2 regions of the Antricoccus suffuscus genome follow, and region 1 is predicted to be linked to the other one. Evidence: predicted binding sites of a transcription regulator. Region 1 holds the regulator's gene; the other holds the start of a gene.
What was found. The regulator LexA, encoded in region 1, represses DNA repair genes until DNA is damaged. The targets are predictions, from matches to a motif close to TCGAACANNTGTTCGA.
Positions count from the first base shown of each region.

Region 2: CLV47_RS01200 (HNH endonuclease signature motif containing protein) is a predicted target of LexA. The motif match lies at 3,457-3,472, and genes of this name have one in related genera.

Region 1 covers NZ_PVUE01000002.1:338,092-352,964, forward strand. The annotation lists gene miaA (tRNA (adenosine(37)-N6)-dimethylallyltransferase MiaA) at 1-306, shown strand, start outside; gene dapF (diaminopimelate epimerase) at 288-1,193, shown strand; gene hflX (GTPase HflX) at 1,326-2,759, shown strand; gene CLV47_RS04430 (phosphatase PAP2 family protein) at 2,828-3,616, shown strand; gene CLV47_RS04435 (hypothetical protein) at 3,658-4,692, shown strand; gene lexA (transcriptional repressor LexA) at 4,689-5,570, opposite strand; gene CLV47_RS04445 (LysM peptidoglycan-binding domain-containing protein) at 5,920-6,900, shown strand; gene nrdR (transcriptional regulator NrdR) at 7,190-7,777, shown strand; gene CLV47_RS04455 (vitamin B12-dependent ribonucleotide reductase) at 7,949-10,828, shown strand; gene CLV47_RS04460 (spermidine synthase) at 10,939-11,832, opposite strand; gene CLV47_RS04465 (DUF4192 domain-containing protein) at 11,989-13,173, shown strand; gene CLV47_RS04470 (iron-dependent transcriptional repressor DtxR) at 13,228-13,899, opposite strand; gene CLV47_RS04475 (sulfurtransferase) at 14,010-14,873, shown strand, end outside.
Region 2 covers NZ_PVUE01000001.1:231,613-246,485, reverse strand. The annotation lists gene CLV47_RS01215 (PHA/PHB synthase family protein) at 1-1,180, shown strand, start outside; gene phaZ (poly(3-hydroxyalkanoate) depolymerase) at 1,180-2,028, shown strand; gene CLV47_RS01205 (acyl-CoA dehydrogenase family protein) at 2,221-3,393, shown strand; gene CLV47_RS01200 (HNH endonuclease signature motif containing protein) at 3,549-4,868, shown strand; gene CLV47_RS01195 (alpha/beta fold hydrolase) at 5,031-5,894, opposite strand; gene CLV47_RS01190 (hypothetical protein) at 5,891-6,250, opposite strand; gene CLV47_RS01185 (zinc-binding dehydrogenase) at 6,325-7,278, shown strand; gene CLV47_RS01180 (universal stress protein) at 7,306-7,707, opposite strand; gene CLV47_RS01175 (nitroreductase) at 7,861-8,544, shown strand; gene CLV47_RS01170 (GOLPH3/VPS74 family protein) at 8,639-9,325, opposite strand; gene CLV47_RS01165 (CGNR zinc finger domain-containing protein) at 9,363-9,875, opposite strand; gene CLV47_RS01160 (SIMPL domain-containing protein) at 9,888-10,562, opposite strand; gene CLV47_RS01155 (serine/threonine dehydratase) at 10,761-11,705, opposite strand; gene CLV47_RS01150 (hypothetical protein) at 11,787-12,164, shown strand; gene CLV47_RS01145 (molybdopterin-dependent oxidoreductase) at 12,218-14,491, shown strand; gene CLV47_RS01140 (NADPH-dependent FMN reductase) at 14,488-14,873, shown strand, end outside.

The sequences.
Region 1 (14,873 bases):
TTGCGCGTGTGCCGGATGTGGGAGCAGGGCTTCGTCGAGGAGGTGCGCGCCCTTGAGGCCGACGGGTTGTCGGCGACGCGGACCGCGAGCAAGGCACTGGGGTATCAGCAGGTCCTGCGGCTGCTGTCTGGCGAACTGACCGAGGCCGAGGCTATCGAGCAGACGATTAGTGCGACCCGGCGGTTTGCCCGTAAACAACGCGCATGGTTTCGCCGCGACTCGCGGATCCACTGGTGCGACGCGGCCGAACAGGCGCTACCCGAGCGCGTGCTGAGTACGATTAACCAGTGGCCCAGCAACCAATAGACACCGCCTCGACCCAGCTCGCTGTCGACTTCGCGAAAGGTCATGGCACCGAGAACGACTTCGTGCTGATCCCCGATCCCGACGGCCGACTGACCTTGACCGAGGCCGACGTACGCCTGCTGTGCGACCGGCATGCCGGAATCGGCGGCGACGGTGTGATCCGGGTCGTACGACGCAGCGCTGAGACCGACGAGCAGACCGGAGTGCCGGATGTCCAGGACGCCGAGTGGTTTATGGACTATCGCAACGCCGATGGGTCGGTGGCGCAGATGTGCGGCAACGGCGTACGCGTATTTGCCCGCTACCTGCAACGGCTCGGCTTCGTCGACTCCGCCGACCTACCGGTCATCACCCGGTCCGGCGTCAAGCTGGTCAGCTTCGGCGTGGATGGCCGCATCACCGTTGACATGGGCCCGGCGGAAGATCTCGGAACGTCGGCGGCCACCGTTCGTGCCTTTGACTCGAAGGCCGAGTACGCCGGGCGTGCGGTGTCGATGGGCAACCCGCACCTAGCCTGCGACCTCTCCGGGGAGCCGGCCGCGGTCGCGGGTCTCGATCTGTCCCGCGCACCGTCGTACGACGCGTCGTTCTTCCCGGAGGGAGTCAACCTCGAGTTCTTCGAGCAGGTCCCGGGGGCGTCGGAGACCGACGCGCATGTGCGGATGCGCGTCTACGAACGAGGTGTCGGTGAGACGCGTTCGTGTGGAACCGGCATCTGCGCGGTCGCGTACGCCACACTCGCGAATGCCGGCAAGACCGAAGGCACGGTCATCGTCGACGTACCCGGGGGACGGCTGCTCACCGCCGTAAGTCCCGCGACGGTGCTGCTGACCGGACCGGCCGAGATCGTTGCGGAAGGGTCTACGGTTCTGCTGCGCGGCCGCTAACGGATCGTCGACCACGCGACGCGTGCCCCGGGTCGGGGCATGAAGCTGATTCTGAGCGCCGGATCGGTTTCGGTGGGTGGGCGATCAAACTCAGATGCGGTTACCGAGCGGACGTGGGATCATAGGAAGACGATGACGCAAACCAACCGAACGATCGACCCGACCACGAACAAGCATGCCACCGGGGCCGCGCCACGAAACGACACCGGTGGCTACGACCTCGAGGACCGTCAGTCGCTGCGCCGAGTCTCCGGACTGTCGACCGAACTCGAAGACGTCACCGAGGTCGAGTACCGCCAGTTGCGCCTGGAGCGCGTCGTGCTGGCAGGGCTCGATCTCACCGGGAGCCCGCGGGCGGCGGAGAACTCACTCAAAGAGCTCGCCGCCTTGGCCGAGACGGCCGGCTCGGAAGTGCTCGATGGCGTGATCCAGCGACGCACCAACCCGGACCCGGCGACGTACCTCGGCTCGGGCAAGGCCCGAGAGCTCGCCGACATCGTCCGCGCGACCGGTGCGGATACGGTCATCTGCGACGATGAGCTGTCGCCGTCCCAACGCACCGCTCTCGAGGGCGTCGTCAAGGTGAAAGTCATCGATCGGATCGCCTTGATCCTGGACATCTTCGCTCAGCACGCCAAGAGCCGGGAAGGTAAGTCGCAGGTGGAGCTTGCGCAGCTGCAGTATCTCTTGCCGCGTCTTCGCGGCTGGGGTGAGTCGATGTCGCGTCAGGCCGGCGGGCGGGTCGGCGCCGAAGGCGGCGGTATCGGTGGCCGCGGGCCCGGTGAGACCAAGATCGAGCTCGACCGGCGACGGATTCACCAGCGAATCGCCAAGTTGCGCCGCGAGATTGCCGCGATGAAGACGAGCCGTGACACTAAACGAGCCTCCCGCCAGCGAAGTCATGCCGCCGCCGTGGTGATCGCCGGTTACACCAACGCGGGCAAGTCGACCCTGCTCAACCGGCTTACCGGAGCGGGAGTGCTGGTCGAAAACGCACTGTTCGCGACGCTTGACCCGACCGTGCGGCGCGCAGAGACCGCTGACGGTCGTGAATACACGATCGCGGACACCGTCGGGTTTGTCCGTTCGCTGCCGCATCAGCTGGTCGAGGCGTTTCGCTCGTCCCTGGAAGAAGTCGAATCGGCGGACCTGGTGCTGCACGTGGTCGACGGAGCCGATCCGGACCCGGAAGGGCAGATCAGCGCGGTTCGTGAGGTCTTCGCGCAGATCGGCGCCAAGGACGTTCCCGAGCTCATGGTCATTAACAAGGCCGATGCGGCCGACCCCGAGGCGATTGAGCGTCTCGAGCGATCCTTGCCGGGAAGCATTGCGGTCTCCGCCGTGACCGGTATGGGTATCGACAAACTGCTTCTCGCGATCGAGACCGCGCTGCCGCGTCCACGGATCGATTTCGACGTCCTCATTCCGTACGAGCGCGGCGATCTGGTCGCCCGGCTGCATGATGAGGCGGACATCGCCACGACCGAATACCTGCCAGACGGTACGGCGCTGACCGGCCGCGCTTACCCGCAAGTCGCTGCCACGCTCGAGGCCTTCGCTCGCTGAGCGCACCCGACGCGCGTGGCCTGTGAGGTACGGCGACCTAGAGCGCGCCCCCGCGTAGGCTGTTCGCCGTGACCCGTACACCCGACGCCGACGACCCGCGCCGTGTTCCGGTCAGCCAATGGCCCACCGCGGACCGCGCGTGGTATCCGGCGCGCTGGCTGGCGATAGCCTGCACGGTCCTGTTCGCGCTCGTTACCGCCGACGTGCTCGCGGACGGCTTACTGCGGCACTTTGACGGAGTCCTCGCTGGTTGGATTCGGACTGTCGGCCTACGCGATTCTGCCGTGGGCAGTGCCATCGGGTACGTGCTCAGTCAGACGGGTGGCCGGGCGACCAATCTGGTGTGGATTCTCGTGCTGTGCATCGTCATCGCGGTGAAGTCTCGCAACTTTGTTCCGTTCGTGCGTCTGGCACTCGGTGTGGCGCTACTGAGTGCCGCCATCTACACCTCGAAGTTCCTTATCGCGCGGACGTTTCCGACCGATCCGCGCGGAGATCTGCTGCATGCCGTCGGCTATAACGATTCCTATCCATCCGGACATCAAGCGAACGCTATTTTGCTGAGCAGCATCGGTGCCTGGATCGCCGTCGACTACATAGCAACAGTATGGGTACGACGGGTGGTCTGTATATATGCGATCGCCGGGCCGATCATCGCTGCTTTTGCCGTGCTGTTCATGAACTATCACTGGCTCAGCGACATTATCGCCGGCGCAAGCGTGGGCATCGTGCTGCTATGGATCGCACGGCGGGCCAGCGTTACGAAAATGGGGCGGCGGGTCGAGGATTGGTTCGAGACCGGGTTAGCCGCGACCGTCGCAAAGTGGCTCGGCCGGTCACCGGTCGATGAACACTAGGAGACAGGCGCATTAGGAGATGGGTGCGCGGTGCCTCACGAGTGACGATGTCGCTCATTGCCGCTACGGCGGGCACGCTGCTCGGTGTTCCTGCTGCGGCCGCGGCCCCGGCGTACGCCGCTGGTACTGACGTCTGCACGGTCACTGATTCGCGAATCGTCGAAGGCAGCGGCCTGCTCGTGCGGCCCGACGGCTACGACATCATCAATGACAGCGGCGATCAGGTCGAGGTATTCCACCTCGACCAAGAGTGCCAGACGACCGCGGTCTCGGTGGTGGCGATCGATCCGCGTGACACCGAAGACCTAGCACGCGGTCCGAATGGGCTTCTGTACGTCGCCGACATCGGCGACAATAACGCCGTCCGTGACAGCGTCGCGCTCGAACTAGTGGATCCCGCGGATCCCAGCCTCGCGCAGATCCGCCGCTTTCGCTATCCCGACGGCGCCCACGACGCCGAGTCGCTGTTCGTGCAGTCGGACGGACGCATCGTGATTGTCACGAAGAGTCTGACCGGTCTCAGCGGCGTCTATCGCAGCTCCGAGCCGGTGGACATCGCCCCCGGTGCAACCGACATGCCGCAGCCGCTGGACAAGGTCGGGGACCTGCGGATCGACAAGACCGATACTCCTGGTGGACCGGTGGGATGGCTCGGCTCACGACTCGTGACCGGGGCCGCCGCTTCTGCAGATGACACACTGATCGCGCTCCGCACGTACACCGACGCGTATATCTGGGACCTCGACAGCCCCGACATCGCGGGCACACTCGTCGGCAAGAAGGCGACAGTCATACCGCTTCCGCCATCTCCGCAGGGCGAGGCAATCGCGTTCGCGCCACAGACAAATGACATCTACCTATTCGGCGAGGGGCAAAACGCCACACTCAGCGTGTTGCCGGTGACGACGACCCCAGGAGACGCAGTCGCTAGTCGGCAGGTCGCCGTCGGTGACGACGCCCGTGTACCTGCCCGCAACGACGTGTTGCCGTACGTCGTGATCGGTGCGATCTTGCTAGCTTGCGCAGGCGTATTGCTCGTCGCCATACGCCTGCGCAAGCCTCGTCACGGCGACTAGACCCGACGCAGGACCGATACGACGCGGCCGAGAATCGCTGCGTCGTCGCCGTTGATGGGCTCGAACGCCTTGTTGTGCGGGACAAGCCAGGTATGTCCGTCGGTCCGCCGGTACGTCTTGACCGTTGCCTCGCCGTCAATCATCGCCGCCACAATGTCGCCCTGGTTGGCGTCGGGCTGCTGACGCACCACGACCCAGTCACCGTCGCAAATCGCCGCATCAATCATCGACTCGCCAACGACCTTGAGTAAGAACAGGGTGCCGTCGCCGACCAGTTCCTTAGGCAGCGGGAACACGTCTTCGACCGCCTGCTCGGCCAGGATCGGGCCACCAGCGGCGATGCGTCCGACGACCGGCACGAACGAGGGTGTCGGGAACCGGGCGTCATAGCGGGGAATGACCGCGGCATCGCCCGCAGCCTGCGCGGGCGTGCGGATGTCGACCGCGCGGGGACGATTGGCGTCACGGCGCAGAAATCCCTTCGACTGCAACGCGCGCAACTGATGAGCGACCGAGGACGGGGACGCGAGGCCGACAGCCTCACCGATCTCACGCACGCTTGGCGGATAGCCGCGAGTGCGGACTGACGCGCGAATCACGTCCATCACTTTGCGCTGCCGGACCGTGAGCCCACTCTCGTCCGGCGCCTCGGGGAACTGATGGACGGTGCCTTCAGACTTCGCGCCGTCGGCAGTCGCCTTCGGGGCGGCGCGTTTAGCCGCTCGCTTAGCGGCCGGCTTCGTCGATGTTTTCGCGCTCGCGCCGGCGACAGCCTTCCGCGCACCGGTTGTGGCATCGTCGGCCTTCTCGCCGCCCACGCCTGTCGCGCGTTTAGTGGTCGCGCTCTTGTCTGTTGAGTTGACCTTTTTGCTGGGCATGTGAACCTCTCACTCCGCGGGACTTCTGTATGAGCTGCCTGACTGTGTGCTTACCGTCTGTGTGTGCGTACCGTCGGTGTCTGCTTGCCGCCTGTTTGAACTGGCGGCCTCTCCGTGCTTGCGTGCTCAATGACTCTACGTAACGATTCGAACTAATGTACGTGCGACTCGCCGAAACCTATCGACATTCTGATTTTGTGTGTGTATAACTTAGTACGCAGGTTCGATAGTACACCCGTACTACGTGCGGATGCAAGCGTTCCGACCGGTTGTGGATAGGCCGCGTTGGCAGGGTCCATGGGCCGTCCGCGCGCACTCGTCCAGAATTGTCGGCCCCGAGGAGTAAGCAATGACTATGCAAACCACGAAGGCACATCGCAACGGTCCACACCGTAACCGCAAGTCGGGCCGCGCTGCGGCCGCACGGCCCGCGCAGGCCGAAATGTTCGCCCTTTCTGAGGACGGCGACGTGGTCGGTAGCGGCGCTGAAGAGCGCGCCGATCGCGCGAGCCGCGCTCAGCCGGATGTCCGACGAGGAGCTGCGGTCGGTCATCGAGCTTCGTTCGGGTCGTTCTCCCGGGCGAAGGTTCGTGTCGAGCCGCCGGCTCCTGCGATCGGTCTGTCTACGCGGTCTGGCGGTCGGGAGGAAGTCTCCGGTGCGCTGGCCAAGTTCGGCTTGCGACGTTTGGGCGGCTCGGCTGACTCAGTATCGCGATTGGATGAGTCGACGCCGCCAAGCTCGCGCGTCGAGTCCGCTCGTGGGTCCGGCGTCGATGACGCGGCCGGCGAGGAGTTGCCACCGTTGGTTCCGTCTGTCGTATCAACTTGCCGGGCAGATGCGAGATCGCGTCGGGTCAGCCGATTCGCCGTGCCACTTGGCGGTCGGTCTGATGTGCAGTTAGCTGCCGAGACGCACGTTGGTTTGGGTGCTCGAGTGGAGGTGTTGGGTGCTCGTGTGGAGGCGCAGGCAGCCCGCAACCTCGAGTCGACGATGATTCCGGTGGCCGCAGACGTCCGCCCCGTCACGCGAGCCGCCAGACGGGCGCGGCTCACTGTGCGTGGGCATATCGCGGTGATGGTGCTCATCGCGACTGTGATCGCCGGCGCGTCGGCGCTAGTTAACGCAAGCGGCGCGGGCACGGCGCCGGTGGCGGCGACTCAGGAAGTTCTGGTCAAACCCGGCGACACTGTGGGCAGCATCGCCTCACGATTTGCCGCGCCGGCCCACCGCGCCGACCTGGTCGCGCTCATCCGGGCCGCGAATGGCCTGAGTGGGTCTGTCGACGCGCCACTGCCGGCCGGCGACTACCTGATCGTGCCCGCGTACTGAGGTTTGTTGCCCGACCCAAGCCGGCTAGTTCCGGCGACTTTCATGAATTCGGCTCAAAGTACTTGCAACCTCCCTATGGTGGGCTTAACCTGATACCACAACATATAGTAGTTACATGGATGTGTTTCATCCACAGGTTGGGGTGGGTTGTCCACGATTCGTACACCGGTCGTCCACAACCAATCCCACAGTTATCCGCAAATTGTCCCCAGGCCGACGTCGGCCAGGGCTAATGGTTGAAGGGAGTTGTGCCATGCGTTGCCCATACTGCCGGCACTCAGACTCCCGTGTGACCGACTCTCGTGAGGTCGACGACGGCCAGTCGATCAAGCGCCGCAGATCCTGCCAGGGATGCGGACGGCGATTTACGACGCTGGAAGAGGCGATGCTCGCCGTCGTCAAACGCTCCGGCGTCTCCGAACCGTTCAGCCGGGACAAAGTCATCAGTGGCGTCCGGCGTGCCTGTCAGGGCCGCCCAGTAGGCGAGGACCAGCTTGCGCTACTTGCGGAGCAGGTAGAAGACACCGTTCGTGCAAGTGGTGCGGCCGAGGTGCCCAGTAACGAAGTCGGGCTGGCGATTCTTGGGCCGCTTCGCGCTCTGGACTCCGTCGCCTACCTCCGGTTCGCCAGTGTCTACCGATCATTCGCGTCGGTCGCGGACTTCGAGGCCGAGATTGCGCTGTTGCGTGAGTCCGGCGCCGTCGACAGGGACACCACCGAGGATGCAAGTCAGGGCCAGGCCAGCAAAGACCCGCCAACCAAAGACCTACCAAACAAGGACCGGCCAACCAAGGACCGGCCAACCAAGGACCGGGCAACCAAAGAAGGAGCCGCCGACGACTCGTCGGACACCCTGGTTCCCAGCGCCCCTTCGTGACGATCACGCGTAGCCACCGAACGACAACTCAACGGAACTAGAAGAGCACAACCCAATCACCGACGATTACCGCCGAGCGACGTATCGCGACCGCGGCCGATCGCTTCCCATCGTCGGTGATGCCTGAACGAACTACCCCCGGCCACACCAGAACGAGAGGACCCCGGTCTCATGACGGAGACAACACACTCGGCGAAGAGCGACGAGCCCACCACCGACGCGGCGGAAGCGAAGAAGGCCACTGCGAGTGCAAAACCCACCTATTCGGCCAAGGGACTGCGGCTCGAGCGGGTATTCAGCAGCGATGACGTCAATCCGCTCGACGAGGTGACCTGGCAGCGCCGTGACGTCGTGATGACCAACTGGCGCGATGGCTCGATCAACTTCGAGCAGCGCGGGGTCGAGTTTCCGGACTTCTGGAGCCTCAACGCGACCAACATTGTCACGACGAAGTACTTCCGCGGCGCTGTCGGCAGTGACACCCGCGAAAACAGCCTGCGCCAGCTCATCCACCGAGTCGTGAGCACCTATCGTGAAGCTGGTGAGCTCAACGGCTACTTCCGTAGCGCCAAGGATGCGCAGATCTTCTCGGACGAGCTCACGTGGATGTTGTTGCATCAGGTCTTCAGCTTCAACTCGCCGGTGTGGTTTAACGTTGGAACCTCGGCGCCGCAGCAAGTTTCGGCGTGCTTCATCTTGTCGGTCGACGATACGATGGACTCGATCCTCAACTGGTACCGCGAAGAGGGTCTGATCTTCAAAGGTGGTTCGGGCGCGGGGCTCAACCTGTCCCGGATCCGTTCCAGCAAGGAACTGCTCTCATCAGGCGGGACGGCCTCAGGCCCGGTGAGCTTCATGCGGGGCGCCGATGCGAGCGCCGGAACGATCAAATCCGGTGGCGCGACTCGGCGTGCGGCCAAGATGGTCGTCCTGGATGTCGATCACCCCGACGTCGAAGAGTTCATCGAGACGAAGATGCGTGAGGAAGACAAGATTCGCGCGCTGCGCGATGCGGGCTATGACATGGATCTTGGCGGCAAGGACATCGTCAGCGTTCAGTACCAAAACGCCAACAACTCGGTGCGTGTCAACGACGAGTTCATGCGCGCGGTCGACGACGGTACCGAGTTTGGGCTGCGCGCCCGCGGCACCGGAGAGGTCATCGAGACCGTTGACGCGAAGTCGCTATTTCGCAAGATGAGCGAGGCCGCATGGGCATGCGCCGATCCGGGCATCCAGTACGACAGCACGATCAACGACTGGCACACCAACCCCGAAAGCGGCCGCATCACGGCGTCCAACCCGTGCTCGGAATACATGAGTCTCGACAACTCGTCGTGCAACCTCGCCTCGATCAACTTGATGAAGTTCCGCACGGCCGATGGCGGGTTCGACTCGGCGAAGTTCGAGAAGACCGTCGAGTTCATCATCACCGCGATGGATATCTCGATCTGCTTCGCCGATTTCCCGACCGAAGCGATCGGCGTCACGACGCGTGCCTTCCGCCAGCTAGGCATCGGCTATGCCAACCTCGGTGCGCTGCTGATGTCGAATGGGCTCGCCTACGACAGCGAAGGCGGCCGGGCGCTGGCGGCATCGATCACCTCGTTGATGACTGGTACGGCCTACAAGCGCTCCGCCGAACTGGCCGGCATTGTCGGTCCGTACGAGGGATATGCGCGCAACGCCGACGCACACACTCGGGTCATGCGTAAGCACGCCGCCGCGTCGGACTCTGTTCGCTCGATCCACCACACCGACGCGGCCGTACTCAAGCACGCCGAAGGCGTGTGGGCCAAGGGATTGGAAGTCGGCAAGAAGAACGGCTGGCGCAACGCGCAGGCCTCGGTCATCGCACCGACCGGAACCATCGGGTTCATGATGGACTGCGACACGACCGGCATCGAGCCGGACTTCTCGTTGCTGAAGTTCAAGAAACTCGTCGGCGGTGGATCGATGCAGATCGTGAATCTCACCGTGCCGGCTGCCTTGCGCACGCTCGGCTACCAGGAGGAGCAGGTCGAGGCCATCGTCGAGTACATCGCCGAACACGGGCACATTATCGACGCGCCAGGACTCAAGACCGAGCACTACGAAGTATTCGACTGTGCGGTCGGTGAGCGTGCGATCTCGCCGATGGGCCACGTGCGGATGATGGCCGCGACCCAGCCATTTATCTCGGGCGCGATCTCCAAGACCGTCAACATGCCGGAACAGGCGACGATCGAGGAAATCGAGGACATCTACTTCCAAGGATGGAAGCTCGGGCTCAAGGCGCTGGCGATCTACCGCGACAACTGCAAGGTCGGTCAGCCGTTGTCGACAAAGAAGAAGGACAAGGTTGACGAGCCTGTCGTCGAGACCGTGATCGAGCGTCGCCCGACGCGCAAACGGCTGCCGAAGAAACGTCCGAGCATGACGACGTCGTTCAGTGTCGGGGGAGCAGAAGGCTACCTGACAGCCGGTTCCTATCCGGACGACGGACTGGGCGAAGTGTTCCTCAAGCTAGGCAAGCAGGGCTCGACCCTCGCCGGCGTGATGGATGCGTTCTCGGTGGCGATCTCGATCGCGCTGCAGTACGGCGTGCCTCTCGAGCAATATGTCGAGAAGTTCACGAACATGAGGTTCGAGCCGGCAGGCATGACCGACGACCCGGACATCCGACTCGCGCAGTCGGTCATCGACTACATCTTCCGCCGGCTCGCGCTTGACTACCTGCCGGAGGAGAAGCGTGCCGAGCTCGGTATCTTCTCCGCCGCAGAACGCGCCGCGCAAGTCGCGGACGACTACGACACGCCGAGCAGCCGTAGCGACGACGACAGCGACCAGATCGACCTCGAAGGCCTCGCCTCGTCCGCACCGATCAGCGCTCCGCAGACGTCTGCAGCGGCACCGGCTCCGGCTAACGTCGGATCGTCCGCGGAGCTCATGGAGATGGTCCAAGGTAAGGGCGCGGATGCACCGCTGTGCCTATCGTGCGGCGTGAAGATGCGCCCCGCCGGTTCATGCTATGTCTGCGAAGGCTGCGGCAGCACCAGCGGCTGCAGCTAGCCACCTAGCTGCCGCGAAGCGCAGCCAAGGAGGGGCGAACGACCTACCCAGGTCGTTCGCCCCTCCTTTTGTGTCGCTGGATTTGCGTGGTCTATAGGGATTTGCGCGGTCTATAGGTATTGGGCGAGCCGTTCGCCGTGTACGACGCGCGCCGGAAGGCCGGCGCGCACAGTACGACGCATCCAGCCCGCGATAGGCAGGGGATCGCGCGACGCCGCGACGATGACATTGCCGTAGCGTCTGCCGCGCAGCACCGACGGATCGGTGACGAACGCCATCGAGTGGGTGTGCGACGTTTGTGGCCGAAGGTCGAGCGCAGACACCAGAGCGCGCAGCTCTCGGCGAGTCAGTTCCATCCCCGGCCGATCGGCGACATTCGATATATAGATGCCACGGGGCCCTAATACCCGGGTGGACTCCCTCATGAGACCGTCATCCTCCAGATGCGCTGGGGTGTTACGTCCCACAAATGCATCCCGGATGATCACATCGATGGTCCCGTCCGGAGTCTGTTGCAGCGCCCGCAGCGCATCATCGTGCACGAGTCGGAACCGCCTGGATGAGCGGATTCCGAACTGCGCGCGCACGAGGTCGATCAACGTGCCATCGATCTCCACTATTGACTGCCGCGAGCCCGGGTGGGTGATCTCGACGTACACCGCCAACGTGCATGCGGCGCCACCGAGATGCAGCACTCGCAGTGGTACGCCGGTGGGCTCGAGGCTGTCGAGTAGATCGCCGATCCACCGGGTGTACTCGAACTCCAGATGGGTCGGATCGTCCAGCGCGACATATGAGGAGAGAACGCCGTCGAGAGTGAGGATCCAGCCACCTACGCGGTCGGCGTCCATCTGGATTTCTGCCTGGCCTGAGTCGATCGGATAGCTACCCGGCTGCGGGTCCGGTGGCGTAAAGCGCAACGCCTGGGCGGTCGCGCGGGGTAGCCAGGCGGCCCGGTCCGGCCGGCCCGCGGGCCGCCCGCGACGGCTTGCAGGCTGCCTCACTGCGGCGCCACATGACCGGACACGCACGAGTCCACATTGCCTGTCATACACCACAACGGCACTGTTTCGGCGAAGTCTGTCCACACGCATCCAGAGTTATCCACCGACTGTCGCATGGTCTGTTTCTCCGCTGTCATGTGCTCCAGGGTAGAGGCCATGACCACAGACAACGAACGCAGCGCATCAGAGTTCGGCCGCGCGAGCAGACGCGCCGCGGCTGCCCGTAGCGGCCGCAAGAAAAAGTCAGCACGGCCACGTAAGGGACCCACCCCGCCCCGGCGGCGACCGGACCTCCCGACGGCCCGTTTTGGAGAACAGTCGGGCGACGAGGAGGTAATGAAACTGTCCACTCCTTCTGACGTGCGGGCCGCGGTGCCGCATCTCATCGGGTTCAGGCCGGAGCGGTCGCTGGTGTTCCTCGGCCTCACCGGGGGCCGGCACCGGCTCGCTGTGACTGGCCGGATCGACGCGCCCATGGGTGCTGCAGATGCGGAGCACTGTGCCGACTCGGTCGCGGCCGTGGTACTGCGGACCGATGCCCGGCAGGTCCTGGTCGCATATTTCGGTCCGCTCCCGACAGCGACCGGTCACGAGTCGGACTCCGAAGAGCGCGATCTTGCCGACGAGTCAACGGTGCGTGACCTCGCCGGGCTGATCGAGGACCGACTCGGCGAAGCCGGAGTCGAGGTTGTCGCGTGGGTGTGGGAGGCCACGGAGGGTCGCAGACGCGCCGACGAGACGCGCGCTCCGTCGCCGGTCGAGGTGGCCTCGGTCGTGGCCGGACATCGCACGTTCGGTAGCCGAGCCGAACTCGCCGAACAGATCGCCGCGCGGCCCAGCGCTATGCGGCCAGTGATCGCCGAGACGATCGCCCGACTGGACGCGCTGCGGTTGCCGACCGAAGACCTGTTTGAAGGGTTTGAGGACCTGTTGGACCTGCGTGGTCAGTGGGATGACGACATACGAACCCTGCCGCCACTCACCGGCCAACAGGCGGCACTGTGCTGTCTGGCCCTCGACCGGTTTCCGATCCGGGACGTGCTGATCGGCTCGATAGCGCTAGCTCAGGAACCGAGCTATGAGGACCTGTGGTCCGAGGTTTTGCATATCGCGCCGGAAGAGTCGATCGCGCCGGTTGCATCGGTGCTGGCGATCGAGGTCTATCTGAAAGGCAATGGCGTGCTCGCCCGGTGCGCACTCGAGCGCGCGTTGCGCTCCAATCCGGACTACTCGCTCGCGCACCTCATCCAAAACTCGCTCGATAGCGGGCTGCCACCGGATGCGGTGCGAGCCGGGTTTGCCTCGGCAATGGCCCAAATACAGCAGGATGCGGCTAACTGACTGTGGGCGATTCGGGCGACGCGCTTTGGTGGGCCGGCGCGAGCGCCGAGGTCCCTACTGAGCTACCACGAAGACATGTTCGGCGACGTCGGGTCCGAAGACCGTCTCGCCGATCTGGATTCCGTCCCCGTTGCGGACCAACCGCACAGTTGCGCCGGGACGGATGCCGCCGGCCGCAAGCCGACCGAGAAGGTCCTCATCGGCTTGCAGATGTTCGGAGATGCGGCGCACGACGACGCTCTGACCATCGGCGGTCACCGTCTGCGCGATGGTCTTCAGTCCCGCGGTGTCCGACGGCGGGCTCGCCGCGCCGAGATCCTCGAGTCCGGGGATGGGATTGCCATACGGATCGAACTGCGCATCGGCGAGCAGCGACACGATCTTCTGCTCGACGTCGACGCTCATCACGTGCTCCCAGCGGCATGCCTCGGTGTGCACCTTCTCCCACTCAAGGCCCAACACTTCGACCAGGAGGAGCTCTGCGAGGCGGTGCTTACGCATGACCGCGGTAGCATGCGACCGACCTTCCTCGGTCAGTGCCAGATGACGGTCGCCCTCGACGTTGACCAAACCATCGCGTTGCATGCGGGCGACGGTCTGGCTTACCGTGGGACCGCTCTGATGCAGCCGCTCGGCGATGCGTGCCCGCAGCGGCACGATGCCAACCTCTTCGAGCTCGAAGATGGTCTTGAGGTACATCTCTGTGGTGTCAATGAGATCGTTCACCGGGCTCCTTAGATCAACGACCATCCTAATGGTCCGCGACGCTTGCCGGGCAGTGCGCTCGCCAGGCCGGTCGACGCGGTCGAATGACGCCACCGCCGTAGGCTGAATGTATGAGTTCTTACGACGAACCCGAAGGCCCAAACAACACGCGCGCCGGCACGCTATCGGACCCGATGATATCGGTAGCCGACCTTGCCGACGCGTTAACTGGCGCAACTACTCCCGTCCTGCTGGACGTCCAATGGGTGCTGGGCAAGCCCGACGCCGGTGCCGCGCTATACCGGACCATGCACCTGCCTGACGCGCAGTTTTGTGACCTCGACACGGTGCTGGCCGGGGAGATACGCGCGACGGGGGGACGACACCCGCTACCGGACCCGTCTTCGCTGCAACGTGACCTTCGCGTTTTAGGACTGTGCGAAGATCGCCCGGTCGTGGTGTACGACGCCGCGGACGGGTACGCCGCGGCGCGGGCGTGGTGGGTGCTCACCTGGGCCGGCATCCGCGACGTGCGGGTCCTCGACGGCGGGCTGCGTGCATGGTCGGACGCCGGCCAGCCCGTGGCGACCGGAGAGGTTGCGGCGCTCGCGGGTGACATCGTGGTTCGACCGGGAGCACTGCCGACGATCGACGCGGGCGGCATCATCGCGTTCGTGGAAGAGGGCGGCACGCTGCTCGATGCGCGCAGCCCCGAGCGGTTCCGCGGTGAACACGAGCCGGTCGATCCCATAGCGGGGCACATCCCTGGCGCGCGCAATCTGCCCACCACTGCGATTGTCGACGACGCCGGGCGCTACGTTGACGCGGCCGCGATGCGCGAGCGGGTGGACTCGGTCCGCACGACGGACGCCGATGGCGATGGCGATGGCGATGAGGAAACACCGGTCGCCGTCTACTGCGGCTCAGGCGTAACGGCAACGCACGTGATTCTCGGGCTACGTCGAATTGGAATCGATGCCGCCCTCTATCCGGGG
Region 2 (14,873 bases), on a different contig from region 1:
CAAGCCCCGCGTGCCAACGATGGTCGACCCGGACGCATTCGACGTAGGGAAGAATCTCGCCATCACGCCGGGTGTCATCGTGCTGCGGACGGATGTCTTCGAGCTGATTCAATACAAGCCCACCACGGCGAAAGTACGCAGTACGCCGCTGTTGGTGGTACCGCCGACGATCAACAAGTACTACATCCTGGACCTCGCGCCGGGCCGAAGCCTCGTCGAATACCTCGTCGCGTCCGGCCAGCAAGTATTCGCGATGTCCTGGCGCAACCCGAGTGCCGAGCACGCCGACTGGGGCTTCGACACCTACGGTCAGGCGATCCTGGACGCGATGGATGCCGCGACTCGAATCGCGCGGTCGAAGACGACCCACGTCATTGCATTCTGTTCCGGCGGAATCCTCACCTCGACGCTCGGCGGTCAGCTTGCCGCCGCCGGGAAGACCGATCAACTCGCCAGTCTCAGTCTCGGGGTAACCGTGCTCGCACCGGCCGGCGTTGGGCTGATGGAGGCAGCGATCGACGATCGATTAGCGAAGACAGCGAAAGCCACGTCGAGGAGCAAGGGCTACCTCGACGGCAAGGCCCTGGCCGAGATCTTCGCCTGGCTGCGGCCGAGCGATCTGATCTGGAACTACTGGGTCAGCAACTATCTACAGGGCAAGACCCCGCCCGCGTTCGACATCCTTTATTGGAATGCCGACACCACGCGCATGTCGGCCGGTCTGCACGCCGACTTCCTTGACGCCGCTATCGCCGGCTCCCTCGCCACGCCCGGCATGGGGAAGCTGTTCGGTGAGCCGGTGGACCTATCGGCACTCGATGTGGACTCCTATATCGTCGCTGGCATCGCCGACCACATCAGCCCGTGGCAGTCCTGCTATCGCTCGACCCAACTGCTAGGCGGATCGAACAGGTTCGTCCTGTCGACGTCCGGGCACATCGCCTCACTGGTCAATCCGCCCACGAACCAGAAGGCGCGCTTCCGCATCAACGATGACAACCCGCCCGACGCTGCGGACTGGCTCGCCGGCGCCACGACCGAGCAAGGATCCTGGTGGCCGGACTACGTCGCATGGTTGCGCGAACGCGACACCACCGAGAAGGCCGCGCCGAAATCGCTTGGTGCCAAGGCATTCCCGCCGCTTTACGCGGCCCCCGGCAACTACGTCTTTGAGGACTAATGGGCAACACTCAGACTCAGATTGAAAACATTCACGGCCAGGAGATCCGCGTGCAGGTGCGGCCGGGCGACCCCGCCGTACCGCCGCTGCTGATGTGCAACGGGATCGGCACGAGCTTGGAAGCACTGCAACCGCTCGTCGACGCGTTGGACGACCGTATTGGGGTCGTACGATTCGACGTACCGGGTGTTGGCGGCTCGGCTACGCCCGCTCGGCCATACCGGATGTCCGGTCTGGCACAGACGATTCACCAGCTGTGCATCCAACTCGACTACAAACAGGTGGACGTCTTTGGGATCTCCTGGGGCGGCGGCCTGGCACAACAGTTTGCGCACCAGTACCCGCGGTTCTGCCGGCGGCTGGTGCTGGCCTGCACCGGAACCGGGATGACTATGGTCCCTGGCCAACCACGAGTGCTGGCCCAGCTGCTATCCGGAAGTCGGCATCGGGACGCCGCTAAGGCTGCGGCCGTGGCACCCATGCTGTACGGCGGCTCGATGCGTGAGCGTCCCGAAGAGGCACGCGATATCTTCGGGGACATCGCGCATGGAGTGTCCAAGGTGGGGTACGCCAACCAGCTTTTGGCGATGGTCGGGTGGACGAGCCTTCGGTGGCTTTCCCAAGTCAAACAGCAGACGTTGTTGCTCTTCGGGGACGACGACCCGATCATCCGGCCGATCAACGGCCGGATGATCCACTGGCGGATGCCGCACAGCAAGCTGGTCATGTATCCCGGCGGGCACGTCGATGTCATCGTCAACGCCGAGACCTACGCGCCGATCATTGGAGATTTCCTATTGGAGTCGCCGGCCGTCAGCCAGACCAAACGGAAGGCCAAGAACGCCTGACGTGAGCTGGATTGGCTACGTCGCACCACACGGATCCCGCGCTGGCGGGACCCCGTGCACCTGCCGACATTGGCCTCCCGCATGATCATTAAGGTCGATAACGTCCCGGATCGACGATGTGGGATGCCCACGTCGAACCACTGACCGACACCAGTACTGCCCGAGTTGCCCGAAAACCGAAGAGGTCCTCCAATGCCTTTAGACAGCAAGTTCTCCGCCGCCGGCCTGACGCCCGACCAGCGTGAGCTGCAGGCGCTCGCCCGCGACTTCGCCATGAAGGAAGTCCTGCCCGTCGCCAACGAGCTCGACCCTATCCACGGCGACATTCCCGACTCACTGCGCAACAAGATGGGCGAGATGGGCTTCTTCGGCATCACCATCTCCGAGGAGTACGGCGGCCTCGGACTCGGCGCCACCGAATACTGCATCATCGCCGAAGAGCTCTCCCGCGCATGGATGAGCGTCGGCAGCCTCATCGCGCGCGGCAACTCGCTCAACTCCGGCTTCACCGAGGAACAGCGCAAGGAGTACATGCCGAAGGTCGCCAGCGGCGAGTTCCTCGGCGCGATCGCGATCTCCGAGCCCGAGGCGGGTTCGGATGTCGCCAACATGTCCTGCCGCGCCACCAAGACCGATGACGGCTGGGTCATCAACGGCACCAAGATGTGGTGCACTTTCGCTGACGGCTCGGACTACCTGATCGTCTTCGCGCGTACCTCGCCGCCGTCCGACCCGAAGCGTCGCCACGAAGGCGTCTCGACGTTCTTCATCCCCAAAGAACGCGGCACATTGCCGGACGGCCTCAAGGGCACCAAGGTCCGCAAGATCGGATACCACGGATGGAGCACCTGGGAGCTCTCATTCGACAACTTCAAGGTCGGCGACGAGGCGCTACTTGGGGTTGAGGGCAAGGGTTTCTACACCATCATGGAGTTCCTCGACACGGCGCGCGCACACACCGCTGCCCGGTCGATCGGGCTGGCCCGCGGCGCTTTGGAAGATGCCGTCGAGTACGCCAACACCCGCATCCAGTTCGACCAGCCGATCGCGAAGTTCCAGGCGATTCGCTTCAAGATCGCCGATATGGCCGCACAGGTCGAATCGGTGCGCCAACTGATGTACGCCGTCACTCGTCAGATCGACGCCGGCGAACGCGCCAGCACACAGGCCTCGATGGTCAAGTACCTCGCCAGCGAGATGGCCGAGCGAGTCACCAGCGAGGGGCTGCAGATCCACGGCGGCGCCGGCTACACCACGGACTTCGCGGCCGAGCGCTACTGGCGCGATGCCCGCCTCACGAAGATCTTCGAAGGCACCAGCGAGATCCAGATGCGCGTCATCTCGGACTCGATCCTCGGCCGTTAGATCTCGGTCGTCGAACGCAGGAGTTCGTTAGCATAGGCGCTTTAGCAGGCTTACTCAAACGATTCGAACAACTGTTCGCAGCCCTATTGAAAATCGATACGCCGCTTGATAGAATTCGAACATACGTATCAGCAAGTTTGAGTGGGTGATCGGTCGTGAGCGTCGCATATCTGTCCGGACTAGACGCCCTCACCGGTTGCCAGCACGCCTTTACCGATGCCTCGCGCGAGCTGGTTGCTACCTCCACCCGCGGCGCGTTATCGGGACTCGGGCCGGTCGCGCTCATCCAGTTCGCGCGTGAGGTAGAACAGGCCCGCAACAGTCTGGCCGTCCTTGACCACGCGATCATCGGGGCCCTGGAAGACACCCGCGCCGCGGACGTACTCACCGCCCGGAATGTGACTAACCTGCTCGCGGACACCCTGCACCTCACCCACACCGACGCGCGGCACCGGGTCGAGGCCGCCGCGGCACTCGGTCAGCGGGTCACGCTGGGCGGGCAACCATTAGCGCCGGTAAGGCCCTATCTCGCCGAACGACAACGCGCGGGCCGGGTCACTGCAGCGCAGGCCCGGATCATCTATAAGGCACTGCACCGCCTCGATGGGCGGCCCGGGATCAGGCCCGCCGACCTCGAGGAGGCGGAGACCATCCTCGCTAGTCACACCGACACGCTTGGGCCGAAGGACCTCGACGGCCTCGCCTCGGAGATCTCCGACCGACTCGACCCTGACGGTGACGAGCCCCGCGACGCCGAACGTCGCCGGCAACGCGCCGTGCACCTGCACGACAATGGGACGATCACCGGCCACGCGACGGCCGAACTTCTCGCGAAACTACGCGCCGTCCTCGACCCACTCGCCGCGCCCCGCGCGGCCGACGTTGATGGGCGCGATAAGCGTACCGGCGGCCAACGGATGCACGACGCGTTATTGGATGCCTGCAACCGGCTGCTGGACACCAACCCGGCGACCGGTCGCGGCGGGATCCGTGGCACCGTCATCACCACCATCCGCCTCGAGGACCTGATGGCCGGCTGTGGGTACGCCACCAGCACGCATGGTGTCCGGGTCCCGGTGCGAGATCTGCTCGCCGAAGCGGCGCACCTGAAGTTCCTGCCCGCTGTGCTGGACAGCAACGGTGTCGTGCTACATCTGGGCCACGCGGCACGGCTGGCATCGGACCGGCAGTTCGCGGCGCTGGTCGCGCGCGACGGTGGATGCTCCTTCCCTGGCTGCGACGTACCACCCGAATGGTGCCAGGTACATCACGTGATCGCCTGGCGGGACGGCGGAGCAACCGACATCGACGGTCTTACCCTCGCGTGCGGATACCACCACCGCGAATTCGAGAACCGCGGTTGGAAGTCACTCATGATCAACGGGCTTCCACACTGGCGCCCGCCGGTCTGGATTGACGCGACTCGTACCCCGATCCTGCATCACCGCATCACACTCAACAACAGACACGAATGAGCGACGCCAGACCATGCGGAACGCGATCGATACAACAGTGGGCATAATTCAGCAATAGTTGGATTGTTACGTAGCACAACGGCAAAGAAGGCCATAAGCCCGCAATATTCGAAGTCGTGGGCCGCGACGAGCTTGGCTCATCTTGCTGCATCTCGGCGAGGATTAGCAGCCTTTACCGCGGCGAGATCTGGCGGAGTTGAGGACGGGGCCGAGGTATGAGTAGAACATGTCGTGGTCTTCGCTCATCGGAAAGTGGCCGATTCCCTTCATGACGGCGAATTCGGCGCCGTCGACATGTTCTGCAACGGCGGCGCTGTCCGACGGCAGGCACGAGTAGTCGTACTCACCCGAGAGCAAGTAGAGCGGGCACAGACTGGTGTCGATCTTCGCGACGTCCTCTAGAAGGTCCCGCTGGTCGGAGTAGAAGTGCAGGTCGCCGTTGAACACCCCGGGCCCGCCTTGGGCGTAATGCCAGAGCGTCTCCCATCGATCGGCCGATGGCGCCGCCGGACCGATCAAACCGGACATCAACGCCACGCACAGTTCACTCTCGTTGACATCGGGCCGACCAAGGTAACTCCGGTCGTAGTACGGCGGTACGGCGACGCCGGACTGCAGCCCGATGACCGCGGCGAACTCCTCTGGATGTGTGCGTGCGAGCTGCAACACGATGCGGCCGCCAATCGAACATCCCAGCAATACCGGCCGATCCAGCTCAAGGTCGCGCTTCACGGTCAGGATGGTCTCGGCATACGTATCGGCATCGAGCTGGTACGTCGTACCTTCCCAACCGGCGGGCGGCGAGGACTTGCCGTGCCACGGCAGATCGAACACGACTACCCGAAAATGGTCGGTGATCCGTGGATCGTTCATCATGTGCCGGAACTGCCGGCCGTCCGATCCCGCTGTGTGCAGGCACAGCAGCGGAATCCCCTCTCCTGCCTCTTCGACGTACACCCGCTGGTCGACGCCGGCGATGGTCGTTCGTAGGTAGTAGCCCTTGATCGGCTCGATCCGCGGATTCATTTCGCCCCCTGACGCGGCGCGGCGAGCACGCCCTTGAAGTACATGAGGTTTGCCATGAACGGGTGCAGGTCACCCTCGACGACCGCGACCTGCCTGCGCAGCAGCGCGAGGATGTCATGCGAGCCAGGCTTCGGGTCTGCGTGCCAGAACTCCTGCCACTCGGACAAAGGAGCGCGTACGGCGAACGTCCACGTCGCCATCACATGTGGTTTCTGCACCGACACGACTCGTCCGTGCTCTATCGCGACGGCGTACCTCTCGTCGCCGAGGTCCCACAACATCGTCGCATTCACGTATCGGCCTCGGCGTACCAGCGCCGCGTCGGCGTTAATCGTGTCCGCTAGAGATTCGAGCATGATCTCCCCTTTGCCGGTCGCTGACCGACGACCCAGCCGGTACGCCGCTCTGACCGCTCGTATAGAACTGATCGATGAAGTCTCTACAATGCCACTCCTTTGATCTCGTGAACGGGCTGCAGATCGTCGAGTCCGCAGATCCCGAACCCGGCCCCAACGAGGTCATCATCAACGTACGCGCGGTCAATGTCGCGTATGTCGACCGGCTGATCGTCACCGGCAAGTACCAAGTCGTGCCCAAGCTTCCTTACACGCCAGGCGGAATGTGCGCCGGCGATATCACTGCCGTCGGCGTCGACGTACGAGACCGCGCCGTCGGCGACCGGGTCGTGACTCGCTGCGCCGGAGCCTGGGCCACCAAGGTCACTGTGGCAGCGGCCAGCACCGTGCCGATTCCCGACCGACTCAGTGACGTGGGCGCCGCGGCCGGCCTGGAGGCGTACGGTACGGCGATCTATGCACTGGAGAACCGGATCACTGCCGAGGCGGGCAAACGGATGCTCGTGCTCGGCGCGGGCGGTGCAGTAGGCGCGGCCTGTGTCGAGATCGCGGCCGACCTCGGACTGCACGTCGTCGCCGTCACCTCTCAACCCGAGGCCATCACGGGCGCCGAGCTCGTCATCGATCGGCGTACCGATGACATGCGCGCCGTCATGAAGGCGACGTACCCGGATGGCGTCGACTACGTCATCGATCCCGTCGGCGGCGACCTGGCGCCACTTGCCCTGCGGTCATTGGGTTTCCGCGGTAAGTACCTGGTCGTCGGGTTCGCCAGCGGCATGATCCCACAGTTGCCGGCCAACCACACGCTCCTGAAGGAACGCGAGATCGTCGGCGTCGACTGGGGCGACTACGTGCGCGAGCGACCCGGCGCCGCCGAGGAGTCTCTCAGCGGGGTGGTCGCCCGGCTCGGGCAACGCAGCGTGTCGGTGCCGTCCGCGAACGAGTTGAACTTCGAGCAGCTGAAAGACGCCCTGCAGAAGCCGCCACCGGCAAGCGGACTGGTCCGCACGGTGCTCGTCCCCTAAGAAGTTCGGTCGTTGAGCGAAGGGGTATTAGGCGTCGGCTTTGACCGCGAGTACGTCGCACTTGGCGTCGAGCAGGATGCGCTGTGCGTTGGAGCCGAGCAGCAACTTGCCGACCGGCGAGCGGCGCCGCAGTCCGATCACGATCAGCTTCGCGCCGATCTCTTCGGCGACCTCGACCAGATCCTCGGACGGGTCATTGCCGCGCACCAGCCCGCGCACCTCGTGATCGACGCTTTTCGCCGACAGCTCGGCCTTGATCTTCTCGAGTTCCTCGTCGAATCCCTTAGCCTGCGCATCGGTAAAGCGTTCACCGCCGCGGTTGGAGCTGATGACCACGAGTTTCTCGTTTCGCAACGATGCTTCCTCTACCGCCCGCCGCAACGCGGTGCGACCTTCATTGGTGGGAACAAAACCGACGACAACGGGCATCAGCAGACTCCTTCTCGGGCGTACGCCGGACGGCATACGCGATCACGTCCGTTTATCATCCATCGCGGCGGCATCCCTAGGCAAGCGCAGACCGGGTCGTCGTACGCTAAGTAACAGTTGCCGAATCCCGCCGAGCGAGGAGAATTCCCCCGCATGACCAACACTGCCATCAAGCTTCAGGCACTCGCCGAACTCCTCAACGATCGCTACTCCTGCCGCGCGTTCACCGACCAGCCGGTGCCTGAGGCAGATATGCGCGAGATGTTCGCGGTCGCGCAGCGAACGCCTTCGTGGTGCAATTCGCAGGCATGGCAGGTCGTCGTGACCAGTGGCGAGACGACGGACAAATTCCGCGCTGGTCTTCGCCAGGACGCCGCGAATACGCCATCGGACACCTACGACATCCCCGGACCGGAGAAATACACAGGCGTCTACCAAGAACGCCGCCGCGGAGCCGGATTTGGTCTCTATGGCGCACTCGGCATCGCCCGCGATGATTACGACGCGCGCAACGCACAGATGGCGCTCAACTTTGATCTGTTCGGCGCCCCGCACACCGCGATCATCACCAGTGACAAGTTGCTCGGCACGTACGGCGCGGTCGACTGCGGCGCCTACGTTTCGACCCTCCTGCTCGCGGCCGAAAGCCTTGGCATAGCGGCGATTCCGCAAGCCGCAGTCGCGCGCCAGTCCAAGTTCGTGCGTGAGTTCTTCGACATCGGCGATGACCGGCTCGTCGTCTGCGCGGTGTCGTTCGGGTACGCCGACCACGAGCATCCGGTCAACTCGTTCCGCACTGACCGCGCCTCGGTTGACGAAGCGGTCGACTTCCGCTAGCGGATACCTGCCGGATGAGCGGCGGGATCGTCCGCGTGGATGCCCCGTTGGGATCCACTCGCTCCCGGGAGAAGAGGCGAGGCCCGGCAAGAGACTAGAACGGCACGACGGGCACGGTCGTGTAGGACATGATCGTCGTATTGATCGCGCCGATGACCAGCTGCACACCCTCACGCAGGTCCGCCGGCGCCCAGTCCGCGTTATCGGCGATCGCCGATGCCCGGCGGCGTACGTCTTTGCGCGGTACGCCGTGCGCCTCCGGCTCGAGCACCATCGTTTCGGCGCCGAGTGCCGACAGCGCGGCGATCAGGGCGCCGATACGCTCGGTCGGCTCGGTCACGCTCAGGAGCGCGTTGGTGACCTTCTCGACGATGTCGTGCTCGTGCACGGTGTCCTGAGCGGGCCAAGCATGATGCGGAATGATGCCGAGGATCTTCGACTCCTTGACGCACAAGATCCCCTTGGCGACTAGGGACTCACGCAGATGGTCACGCAGCCCGATGTGCAGCGGCGGGATCACGTTGGGCAGTCGTTCGCCGTCGTGTTTGGCGACAATGCTAAGTCCGTGGTCGAAGATCGCATCCCCAGTCGGGGTCGTGTCCACGACCTCAAGCAACCCGCCCTGGTGTTTGGGCTCGATCGTCGCGCGTACTCGGCGTTCGAGCAGCAACTCCAGCAGTAGTGAACCGGCCAGCGCGTAGTCGGTGGTGCCCCCGGCGGCGTAGGTCTTGCCGGACTCGTCGTCGGTCAGTAGCAGGAACAAATCCTCAACGATCAACATGATTAACGGTACCGCGCAATCGGCGGATTTGCGCCTGCTAGCGGGCGCGATGCCGGCGTACGGCGTCCCGGTTGGCGCACCGCGGGGAGCAGTATCGCTGCCGGCCATTGCGCGAGATATCGGCGTACAGGTTGTCGCACTCTTCCAACGCGCACCGCCCAAGTCGGTGCATGCCGCGGCCAACCAGGTGCAGCGCCGTACCCACCGACACCAGGGCCTTGAGTACGCCGGCCAGAGACTGCTGGTCGTCGCGGTAGTGCAGGTGCCAACCATAGCCGACGTGGTTGGTCATCCGCGGGTACGCCGAGGCCTCCTCGAGCATCGCGTTCACATGCTTGGCGCGTGTCTCAGGGTCGGTGTTGTCTGCGATGAGCCTCCACTCGCTGAGCATCTCCAGTGTCTGGGCGAGGTCGTCGTCGGTCACCTCGAAGTCGATGACGATACTGGCCGCCTTGCACCTCTCAACCAACTCGAGTGTCGTCTCCGGCGGACGGTTAGCCAGTTCCACTGCGAGTTGTACGGCGTACTCACCGTAAGGGTTCAGATGCATTAACTTATTACATCACTGCGGGGCGTCAACGTCGAACTTCGCGTCGATGATCGACGAAATCTCGACGTCTTCCGGCGCAAACCCGACCAGAGAATCCTCCTGGGCGGCAGCCATCCGCGAAAACTGCTGCGGCGCAACGTTTCCAGTCGGGTTGAGCCCCTGTTCAAGCATCCCGGCATCGGCAATCGCAACCACACGCGCTGGCCCGAGGGAGAGCGCGTCGGCGTACTGCTGCGCCTTGTCGCGGGCGTCCCGTACGGCCCCGGCCCGGACCTCCCGAGTGAGTTGCTCACGGTGAGCGGCGGTCAACGCCCACTCGATGCTCTTGACGGTCGCGCCCTCGACCGCGGTGGTGCGCGCAATCCAGGTGCCGAGGCGGTCGAAATCACTGAACTTGGCGGCGAAGGTGACGCTTGCGCGATGCACAAGCGGAAGTTGCTTGCCCTGGTTGTTCCATGGACGATGCGCAAACGTGCGGACCTGGTCGCTGGACCACCAGGTCACCGGTCCGCCGTCCGGGTTATGCAGCTCGGTCAGGCTTTCGGTAACAACGGCCGCGGATTTAGTCGCACCGGCATACGCCACCTTCGAACTCGACGCCTCCAACACGAGTGACACGTGCGCGGTCGCCCGTTCTGGTGGGCGGAAGGCACTGAACGAGCCGCGCACCGTAATCAGCACACTCATGGAGTCTCCTAGCGAACTTGTAATGGTTGAACTACATAATGACCTTACTGAATGATGAGATCATGATTGATCACCAATGGCGAGAGCAGTCGAGGCACCGCACCAGTGATGGCGAGGTGGCGTACTTACGATGCCATTGCGGCGCCTGGCAGATCCGGCGGTGCGGCGAGCCGATCCATCCACGCGACACCTCCATGCTCATGACAAGTCGGACGGATCGGTATTCGCGCCACACAGGATGACCGCGACGCGAGCACCCTCGGCCGGCACGAAAGCCCCGGACAGTAGCGGCGCGAGCGCAGTCGCAGCGGCGTACTCGACCGCGACCCGCAGTTCGCCCCACAGCCACGCGCGAGCACGCACGATCTCGGCATCGGGTATCAGCACGGATTGCACCTTGGCCTGAGTGGTCACGGCGTACGCGATCTCGCCGAGCCGGCGCGCGCCGAGTGCGTCGGCGGCGATGCTGTCCACCGGGACGTCGACCGGCGCCCCGGCAGCGAGCGCGTCGGCGAGGGTGGGAATCCCCGACGGCTCCACGCCGACGACGTGCCGCGGCGTAACCGCGGACGCGATTCCAGCCACCAGACCGCCGCCGCCGACCGCAACCAGCACCGTGTCGATATCCGGCCGCTGTTCCAGCAGTTCGAGTCCGACCACACCGGCGCCTGCGACGACGTCCGGCAGGTCGTAGGCGTGCAGCTGCAGGGCGCCACTGCGGCGTACGAACTCCTCCGCCGCGTGCAGCGCCTCGGCGTACTCCTTGCCCTTGAGTACGACGTCGGCCCCGAGCGAGCGCAACCGTGCGATCTTGGCGGCCGGCGCGTTTTCGGGCACGAACACCGAGGCGGGGCAGCCGACCTGGGCGGCCGACCATGCCGCCGCGATCCCGGCATTTCCGCCGGACGCGATCGCGATGCCCGACTCGCCGATAAGCCCCTGCTCCGACGCGGCCAGCACCGCATTGATCGAGCCGCGCGCCTTGAACGAACCCGAGTGCTGTAGGTATTCCAGCTTGAAGGTGACCTCACGCGGGCCCGCAGGCGTGGGTACGACGGCGTCCACGACCGGGGTACGACGCACCCGACCGCCGATCCGTCGCCGCGCCTCGGCCACCGCCGCACTCAGTTCGGGCAGGTCCATCGGACTCCATTTCGCGTCAACTTGCACTTCAGGGACCTAAACCGGGCGAGATTCAAGGCCGGGTCCCCATATGCTGAGCCTATGACTTCCGCCGAATCCCCCGACGCGCTTTTGACCGAACTCACCAATCATGCCGAGCGAGTCGAAGAACTCGCCAAGCGCAACACGAGCTTCGACCAGTACACCGTGCTCGGGATGCACTCCGATCTGCGCGTGTTCCTCGACAACTGGGCGGCGTACTCCGATGAGCAGCATCAACGAATCGCGGCCTGTGTGCATAACGTTTGCAACATTCGCGACGAGGGGTCGGACTTCGAGGGCTACTTCGACAACGACCTCGCCGACATCGATCAGCTCAAGCAGGATCTGCGCTCGACCTCCGACCTCGGCGCAACGGTCACCAACGAAAATGACGACGCCGAGCCGCCCGCGGTCAGCACCCCCGACCCCCAGTCCTAATTCCGCGAGCATTCTCACTCGGTTGGGCACGACCCCCGGCGTAAACTGGGCGAATGGGTAAGAGTGGTCTGCACATTTCGCACTGGGGCACGTTCGCGGCCAACACCGAGGGTGGCCGCATCACATCGGTTACGCCGTACGCCGGCGACCCAGATCCGCACCGGATCATCGAAAACGTGGTCGACGCGCAGCAGCATCCGGCCCGCATCGACCGACCATACGTGCGACGCGGCTGGCTTGAGGACGGTCCCGGGCGCACCGATAAACGCGGGCGCGACGAGTTCGTCCCCCTGGAGTGGAATGAGGCGTTGGACCTCCTCGCCGGCGAGCTGAGCCGCGTCTACCGCAACTTCGGCGCCGAGGCGGTCTACGGCGGTTCCTACGGATGGTCCAGCGCCGGTCGGTTCCACCATGCACAGTCGCAGCTCAAACGGTTCCTCGCGGCGGCCGGCGGCTACACCCAGTCAGTCAACAACTACTCGTTCGGCGCGTCGGGCCCGTTCTTGCCGCATGTGATCGCGACCGAGTCACAGTGGGAGACCGAGGCGACGACCTGGAAGTCGATCTCCGAAAACGCCGAGCTCGTCATCGCCATCGGCGGGCTTCCCCGCAAGAACTCCGCGATCGCCAACGGCGGCGCGATCAGCCACGATCTACTGCCGTGGCTCCATGCCTGCCGTGACAACGGCATCGAGTTGGTCAACGTCTCCCCGCTGCGTGATGACGTCTCCGCTGAGCTCGGAGCCACCTGGATGTCGATCCGGCCCGCGACCGACGGAGCCTTGCTGCAGGCGATCGCGCACACCCTGATCGAAGAAGGCTTATACAACAAGGAGTTTGTCGCCAACTACTGCGTCGGCTATGACCTTTTCGCGGAATCGGTGCATGACAAGACGCCGGAATGGGCCGCCGAGATCTGTGGCATCGAAGCCGGCGCCATCCGCGACCTCGCCCGCCTGATGGCGGAGAAGCGCACCTTTCTGACCATGAGCTGGTCCATGCAACGCCAGCAGTACGGCGAACAGACAATGTGGCTCGGGGTGTGTGTGGCCGCCCTTATCGGGGATATCGGCCTGCCCGGCGGCGGATTCGGCCACGGCTACGCTTCGACCAACCGGGTCGGGCACTCCGAGATGCTCTTCGGGCTTCCGACGTTCTCCAAGGGGCACAATCCCGTTCGCACCTATATACCGGTTTCGCGCATCGCCGACATGCTGCTGCAGCCGGGTGAGACCTACACGTACGACGGCAAGACACTCACCTACCCCGACATCAAGGTCGTCTACTGGGCCGGCGGCAACCCGTTCCATCACAGCCCGGATCTAAAGAAGCTACGCGAGGCCTTCGGCCGGCCGGACACGGTCGTCGTACACGACTCGATGTGGACCTCGACCGCGCGGCACGCCGATTTCGTCATGCCCGCAACGCTGTCGGTCGAACGCGACGACCTCGGTGCCGCGATCACCGAAGACGCCCTCATCCCGATGCACAAAATCGTCGAGCCGTTCGCGCAGGCGCACGACGACTACGACATCCTGCGCGGGCTAGCCTCTCGGCTCGGCTGCGATGACGAGTTCTCGTCTGGTCGCACGTCGATCGAGTGGCTCGAGGAGATGTACACCAAATGGGAGGGTAAGTACGCCGCCCGCGGGCATCAATTGCCTTCCTGGCAGGAGTTCTGGGATAAGAACGAACCGCTCGACGTACCCAAACGGGACAAAGACCGGATCATGCATACAGAGTTCCGCGCAGACCCGCAGGCCCACCCGCTGCGTACGCCGAGCAGCAAAATCCATCTGCAGTCCGACGAGATCGAGTCGTTCGGGTACGACGACTGCCCCGGTACGCCGACCTGGTTCGCCCCGACCGAGTGGGCGGTGCGCGATGACTTCCCGCTGACGATGATCGCCAATCAGCCGAAGACCCGGCTGCATAGTCAGCTCGACGTCGGCGGCTACTCGGCTGAGTCGAAGATCAAGGGCCGCGAACCGATGCGGATGCACCCTGCCGACGCGGCCGAGCGCGGCATCGCGGACGGCGACGTCGTCAAGGTCCGCAGCGTACGAGGCTCCCTGCTAGCCGGGGTCGCCTTCTCCGATGACCTGATGCGCGGCGTCGTACAGCTGTCGACCGGCGCGTGGTACGACCCGGACGAGGACGGCAACTGCATCCACGGCAACCCCAACGTGCTGGCCACCGACATCCCCGTGTCGAAGTTCTCGCGCAGCAACGTCGGGCAGCACGTCCAGGTGGAGGTCGAGAAGTTCGACGGCGAACTGCCACCCATCACCGTTTGGGGACCGCCGAAGATCGCCATTCGCTCGTGAAGCTTCTGCTCATCTCGGGCAGCACTCGGACCGCTTCGACAAATGCGGCCGCTCTACGCAGCGTGCGGACCGCCGTACCCGACGGTTGGGAAACCGCCATCTACGCGGGGCTGTCGGACCTTCCGGCGTTCAACCCGGACGGCGACGGCGACGTGGCCGTCCAGCGTCTGCGAGAGCAAATCGACTGGGCGGATGCGGTCGTATTCAGCACTCCTGAATACGCCGGGACCCTGCCGGGCAGTCTCAAGAACCTTCTCGACTGGACAGTGGGCGGCGGCGAGCTCAACGAGAAGCCTTGCGGCGTACTCAATGTCGCCGCAACTGGGCGCGGCGCAGGCGCCGCCGAACATTTACGCATGGTGCTGCGGTACGTCGACGCGCA